3 regions of the Synechococcus sp. MIT S9504 genome follow, and region 1 is predicted to be linked to each of the others. Evidence: predicted binding sites of a transcription regulator. Region 1 holds the regulator's gene; each other region holds the start of a gene.
What was found. The regulator NtcA, encoded in region 1, controls nitrogen genes in cyanobacteria. The targets are predictions, from matches to a motif close to GTANCNNNNGNTAC.
Positions count from the first base shown of each region.

Region 2: the regulator NtcA is predicted to act here: its motif matches at 1,289-1,302, upstream of urtA (urea ABC transporter substrate-binding protein).
Region 3: the regulator NtcA is predicted to act here: its motif matches at 989-1,002, upstream of SIB58_RS14940 (circularly permuted type 2 ATP-grasp protein).

Region 1 is NZ_CP138942.1:2,304,063-2,306,330, forward strand. Features, by position in the region: gene rph (ribonuclease PH) at 1-489, shown strand, start outside; gene ntcA (global nitrogen regulator NtcA) at 565-1,299, shown strand; gene SIB58_RS12865 (DUF3084 domain-containing protein) at 1,358-2,268, shown strand, end outside.
Region 2 is NZ_CP138942.1:2,763,357-2,765,624, forward strand. Features, by position in the region: gene SIB58_RS14980 (urease accessory protein UreF) at 1-588, shown strand, start outside; gene ureG (urease accessory protein UreG) at 588-1,205, shown strand; gene urtA (urea ABC transporter substrate-binding protein) at 1,425-2,268, shown strand, end outside.
Region 3 is NZ_CP138942.1:2,757,007-2,759,274, forward strand. Features, by position in the region: gene SIB58_RS14940 (circularly permuted type 2 ATP-grasp protein) at 1-877, opposite strand, end outside; gene SIB58_RS14945 (DUF4278 domain-containing protein) at 1,270-1,437, opposite strand; gene SIB58_RS14950 (type 1 glutamine amidotransferase) at 1,606-2,268, opposite strand, start outside.

The DNA.
Region 1 (2,268 bases):
AGGGAACTGATGAAACTGTCAGGACGAACCCAGGAGATCCAACGCCTGATCGGCCGCAGCCTTCGCGCCGCAATCGACATGGGGGCTTTGGGTGAGAACACACTGCTGATCGACTGCGATGTGATTCAGGCGGATGCGGGAACCCGGACAGCGGCCATCACCGGCGCATGGCTCGCCCTGCAGAAGGCCTGCGAACGGCTGCTTGCACAAGGCCGCATCAGCACCAATCCGGTCATCAACCAAGTGGCAGCGGTCTCTGTGGGCCTGATCGAGGGGCATCCTCTGCTTGATCTGGACTACAGCGAAGACAGCCGGGCCGATGTGGATCTCAATGTGGTGATGAACAACGCCGGCGATCTGCTGGAGCTGCAAGGCACTGCCGAGGGTGCACCATTCAGTCGCCGGCAGCTCAACAGCCTTCTGGACCTTGCCGAACCAGGGCTCCAGCAACTCATGGCCGCACAGCTGAATGCACTCCATGGGGACTGAGCCAGAAGAACCGTGTGCGTTGCTACAGGGTGACGGCGCATCGCTCCTTAACTTCCCCGCATTGATGCGTTGGTCATGGCCGAAGTGATGCGCGGCTTCAGTCGGACTGCTCCCCAACCTGGGCGATCCACAGAGACAAGCCTGACCAATGCGCCCAACCCCGCCAGCCGAACCCTGCTGGAAGTGATCCGTGATCTGGATGGTGCCAGCACCGAAATGGTGGAGCGGAACAAGACAATCTTTTTCCCTGGCGACCCCGCCGAACGCGTCTATCTGATCCGACGAGGGGCTGTACGTCTGTCGAGGGTGTACGAGTCGGGGGAAGAGATCACCGTTGCCCTGCTGAGGGAAAACAGCCTGTTCGGAGTGCTCTCACTGCTCACCGGGCATCGCTCCGATCGGTTTTATCACTCCGTGGCATTCACCAGAGTGGAGATGGTGACAGCACCAGCGAGCTCCGTGCGCCAGGCGATCGAAGCGGACACCAGCGTGGGATTGCTGTTACTGCAGGGTCTCTCCAGCAGAATTCTGCAGACCGAGACCATGATCGAAACACTCACACACCGGGATATGTCCTCCCGTCTGGTGAGTTTTCTGCTTGTTCTCTGCAGGGACTTCGGCATGCCTGGGTCCCAGGGCATCACCATTGATCTGCGTCTTTCTCACCAGGCCATCGCTGAAGCGATCGGATCCACCCGTGTCACGATCACGCGACTGCTTGGCGATCTACGCAATTCAGGCCTGGTCGAAATTGACCGCAAGAAAATCACCGTTCTCGATCCGATTGCACTGGCCAAACGTTTCAGTTAACCCCTCGACAGGTGAAGATGGGCAGCACCTCAGCGGCATGCCGCATGTTTGACCGTCCGTGACCGGCTGGCTTCTGCTGCTGTCCCTGTTGATCCTCGGGGGGGTGCTCTCCACCCTTGGTGATCGACTGGGTTCAAGGGTCGGCAAGGCCCGGCTGAGCCTTTTTGGTCTTCGCCCACGTCAAACCGCGGTGGTGATCACAGTGCTGACGGGGAGCCTGATCAGCGCCCTGTCGCTGGGGTTGATGCTGCTGGTGAGCCGTCAGCTGCGGGTTGGACTGTTTGAACTCAACGACCTGGAAGCACGCCTGCGCAGCAGTCGCTCAGATCTGAAAGGAAGCCGCAAGGCTCAACGCAAGGCCCGTCAACAACTCGAGGAGGCTCGCGCCGATGAAATCAAAGCCAGGAAGATCCTGGCTGATGCAGAGGCCCGGGCCGGTGAGCTGCGCAGCACACTTCAACCGCTGCAGGAACAGACGCGCCGACTTGAAGCTGAACGACAGAGACTCAGCCAGGACGTGCGCAACCGCGATGCGGAAATCCAGCGCACGGATGATGAACTTCAGGCGGTGCGCGAACGCATCAGCTCCGGTGAAGCGGAGCTCCAGCAACTGGAGGAGAACCTGCTGGCACTGCGGCGTGGAGATGTGGCCATCAGCAGTGGTCAGCCACTGGCCACCGTCACACTCAAGCTGGATCGTCCTGATCAAGCCCGGCAAGTGATTGACCAGGTGCTGCGGGAAGCCAATCTGCAGGCCTTTCAGAAAGTTCTGCCAGGACAGGCACCTGATCGCCAGATCATCCTCGTGCCCCGCCAGGACATTGAAAGACTGGAAAAAGCCATCCGAAAACCTGGCACCTGGGTGGTGCTGCTGCGCTCAGCGGCCAATGTGCTGCGTGGTGAGCGAGTGGTTTACGCCTTCCCAGATGTACGTCCCAATGTGGCCATCACCATTGAGGGAGAAGTTCT
Region 2 (2,268 bases), 460 kb from region 1:
ATTCAATCCGGTGCTCTCAGGGATGAACATGGGATTGAGCTGTGGCTTGCTGCAGAGCTTCAGCGGGGTGGCTTGCGCCTCGAAGCCGCAGCGCTCCCGGAGTTGGCAGCTGATCTGAGGCATTGGCAGGCCAGTGCTGATGCCAGTGCGCGAACCCGGGTGATTGATCTGGATGGCTGGCTGTTGGCGACGCGCGAAGCTGCAGAGCTGCGTGCCCAACAGCGTCAGATGGGTGGTTCGTTGCTTGTGCTGCTCGCAGACCTGGGTCACCCTCTTCCAGAAGCGCTTCCTCTGGCATGGCCTGCTGCATGGGCATGGGCCTCCGTTGCTCTGCAGGTCGCTGAGCGGGAAATGGTTGAGGGCTATCTCTACGGCTGGGTTGCCAATCAACTCAGTGCTGCTGTGCGTTTAGTGCCATTGGGGCCAACAAGAGCCCAGATTCTGCAGCAACGCCTGCTCCCCCAGATAGTGGATGTGGCTGAACAGTTGTCTGCTGTTCACCCCCATGAGCTTTGGAACAGTGGTGTTGGCGTCTCGATGGCGCAGCTGGCCCATGCTGAGTTGTATTCCCGCTTGTTTCGAAGTTGATGGCTAGCAAGCTTCGTTTAGGTGTTGCCGGACCGGTGGGCTCGGGGAAGACCGCATTGGTGGAGGCTCTTTGCAGAGAGCTGCGCGATCAGTTGCAGCTGGCTGTTGTCACCAATGACATCTACACCCAGGAGGATGCTCAGTTTCTGACCCAGGCAGGGGCCTTGGAGCCAGAGCGGATCCGTGGAGTCGAAACTGGAGGATGTCCGCATACGGCGATTCGGGAGGATTGCTCGATCAATCGGTCTGCGGTGTCTGAGCTGGAAGCCCAGTTTCCCGACTTGGATGTGGTGTTGGTGGAAAGCGGTGGCGATAATTTGGCCTCCAGCTTCAGTCCTGAGCTGGTGGACTTGTGCATCTACGTGATCGATGTGGCTGCTGGTGACAAGATCCCGCGCAAGGGCGGCCCAGGCATCACCCGCTCAGACTTGCTTGTGATCAACAAGATCGATCTGGCACCTTTCGTTGGAGCCGACTTGGGGGTGATGGAGCGTGATGCCCAACGAATGCGTGCAGGCCGTCCCTGGTGCTTCACCAATCTCCAAAGCGGAGAAGGCCTGGATTCTGTTGTTGGATTTCTGATGCAACAGCTACCAAATTCAAGACGTATTCAATAATTGTTATTGCTTTTGCTGTCGTTGATACCGAATTATTTTTGGTGTAAGTGGATGCAAGCTCATCCCTTGCTTGATGCACATTTGTCGCAATAGTTACTTTGCTTAGGCACTGTTCAGGACCCTTAACGTCATTATGTTTTCGTTAATACAAAACTGATTTTGAATCAGTCTTACTCAGTCACTTCCGCCATTCGGCGAGCATCCTGAATTGAGGATTTCATGAGTAATTCTTTGTCCAAGCGGTTGTTTTCTGGCTTGGCTGCTGCCTCTCTAGGTCTCGGTGTCACGGCATGTGCAGGTGGCGGTCAGGCCACCAACGCCACCTGTGATGACGATGGCAATTGCACTGTCACTGTTGGCATCCTTCATTCTCTGACAGGCACCATGGCCATCTCGGAGAAGACCCTCGTTGATACCGAGAAGATGGCCATCGCAGAAATCAACGCTGCCGGGGGCGTTGAGGTTGATGGCAAGAAATACATCATTGAAACCATCGTTGAAGATGGTGCATCCACATGGCCGACCTTCGCTGAGAAATCGAAGAAGCTGATCGACCAAGACAAGGTGCCAGTTGTTTTTGGTGGCTGGACTTCAGCCAGCCGGAAGGAAATGCTGCCGGTCTATGAGTCGAAGAATGCCTTCCTGTATTACCCGATTCAGTACGAAGGCCAGGAGTGTTCGAGCAACATCTTCTACACAGGCGCAACCCCGAATCAACAATCGGAACCGGCCACCAAATTCATGTATGAGAAGTCACCTGCTGCCGGTAAGGACTTCTTCCTGGTTGGATCGGACTATGTGTTCCCCCGCACGTCCAATACGATCACCAAGGCTCAGGTTGAGCAGCTCGGTGGCAAGGTTGTCGGCGAGGACTATCTGCCTCTAGGGAATACAGAGGTGGCTCCAATTATCGCCAAGATCAAAAAAGCCCTCCCGGATGGTGGCGTCATCATCAACACCCTTAACGGCGACCAGAACGTCGCTTTCTTCAAGCAGATCCAAGACGCTGGGATCACACCGGCCAATGGTTATTACGTGATGAGTTATTCCATCGCTGAAGAAG
Region 3 (2,268 bases), 450 kb from region 1:
CTTTGCGAAAAACGGTTGGATCGAGGAAGTCGTCGTCGATGCGGCGGTAGATCACATCCACTCGCGTGCGACCGTTCGTGCTGTGCATCCAAACACTATTGTCCTCGCAGATCAGATCCCGTCCTTCGACTAATGGGATGCCCATTTGCTGGGCCAGGTAGCTGTGCTCGAAGTAAGCACTGTTCAAAACCCCTGGAGTCAGGATCACAACCTGTGGTGAATCGCTCCAGGGAGCCAGGTCCTGGAGGGTTCGAAACAGGTGGGATGGGTAATCGTCAATGGGTTTGACGGTGCGCCCCTCGAACAGGCTGGGGAAAAGGCGTTTCATGACCCGTCTGTTTTCGAGGAAGTAGGCAACGCCTGACGGACAGCGCAGGTTGTCTTCCAGTACACGCCAGTGGCCGTCGCCATCGCGAATCAGGTCCAGGCCTGAGATGTGGCACCAACGATTGAACGGCAGTTCAATGCCCTGCATCTGGGGGAGCCAGCCTGATGAACTCTCCACGTCCTCGCGGTCGATGACGCCGTCACGAATGATCAGCTGAGAGCCATAGACGTCGGCGAGGAAGCAGTCGATGGCCTCCAATCGTTGCAGCAGTCCCTGCTCCAGGGCCTTCCATTCGCTAAGGGCAATCAGTCGAGGCAGGGGATCGAATGGAAGAATCCGTTCGCTACCCTCCTGGCCAGAGTCATTGAGGCGAAAGGTGGCTCCAAGCCGGCGCAGCAAGTTGCTTGCAGAAGCATGGTTGCGTTTCAGTTCCGGCAGGCCAATCTGTCCCAGTGAACTGAGCAGGGGGGCCAGATTCTTACGGGGACAGGCTGTACCACTGCAGAAATATTCGTCGTAGCCGACCGATGGTCTGTAGTCGGTGAACATCCCTTCAAGGTGGGTTTACTTCATCCAAGAGCTCGCTCCAGCCACGTCTTGTGACTGTTGCTACGAATCCTTGTTGAGGGTGATCTGATCTCCAAAGATCACAAAATTTGTGTAGTGCTCGGTACGCAATTCACTGATGTGAGCTCGATCAGCAGATCACCACGCGTTGCTGAAATGTTCTCAGCTGTTGCAGTGAAAAGAGAGCTGATGACCAGGCAGTCGAAACCGGATAGTTTTTCTGTTTGCAGCCGGAGGACTCCCTGGCGCTTGAAAGGGATCGCTTGCAGCTTTGCCCGATGTTCGATTGAACCATATCAACTCTGATCCAAGTAGAAACTGAGTTTTAGCCACTCAGATCTTTCGATTTGGCCGCACTCAAAAGAGTGGATTGCTCAGTGGCTGTAAGCCACGCCCCGGTATTTCAGCTCGACCACAATCGGGCGAGCCTCTGCCTGACGTGCCCGATAAGTCTGCCGGCGATAGGTGAGTTGAACAGTTGGCTTTTTTACAAAATCCTTGTGCTGATTGTAGGTGTGACCGCGATAGAGAAGTGCGCTCATGATCGGTTCTCCGAAGCAAGCTCAGGTCCCCGTTCCATGGCCTGAGTCGTACTGCGCTTCATTCAAGGATGAAGTGAACGATGTGTAGCTGTGACTACCAAATGATTGTGATTGATTGGCTTGTTGCTCTGGTGTTCGTGTTGATACCAGTTTCGAAAGGTTTTGGATTCAGTGGCTGCTGATGTTTTGTAGCTCGTTGAACATATTGCTGAACAACTGGCTTCCACTCTGTTGCAGATATCCGCCGAGTCGCTCCCAGTCACTGCGGAGTCGATTGGCTCCGTTCCTCCCCATCGCGCTAACGATGTAAGCGGCGTCGGATTGTATCCATCGCTCCAGGTTTGGCCCTGAGATTTCGAGATGACACTGGAGGCCAAAGGCATGCCGGCCGATCCTGAACACCTGTTCGGGGCAGTGCAACGACGAACCAAGCAAGGTGGCGTCATGGGGTAGTCGGATGCGATCGCCATGCCAGTGCAGGACCAGTGCACTTGGATCAAGGCCATCAAGCAGGGGTTCTTCTTTGGAATTCCGCAGCCAGTGAATGGCGCCAATACCCAGCTCTTTCATTGCTTGTGGTGGGTCGCCCACCTCGAGTGCTCCCACCGATCCTCCAGCCGCCACAGCGAGCAGCTGGGCACCCAGACAGATTCCCAGCACGGGTTTTTTCTGCTGATGCCAGATCGATAACCATTCCAGCTCGCGTTGAAGCCACTTCATGTGCGACTCATTGCGGTCGTTCACCCCCATCGGGCCGCCAAGCACCACAGCAATCGTGTCCGGGAGGCTGGCTGGATCGAGCAGGACTTCGCCGAGATCTGGACGGATCGT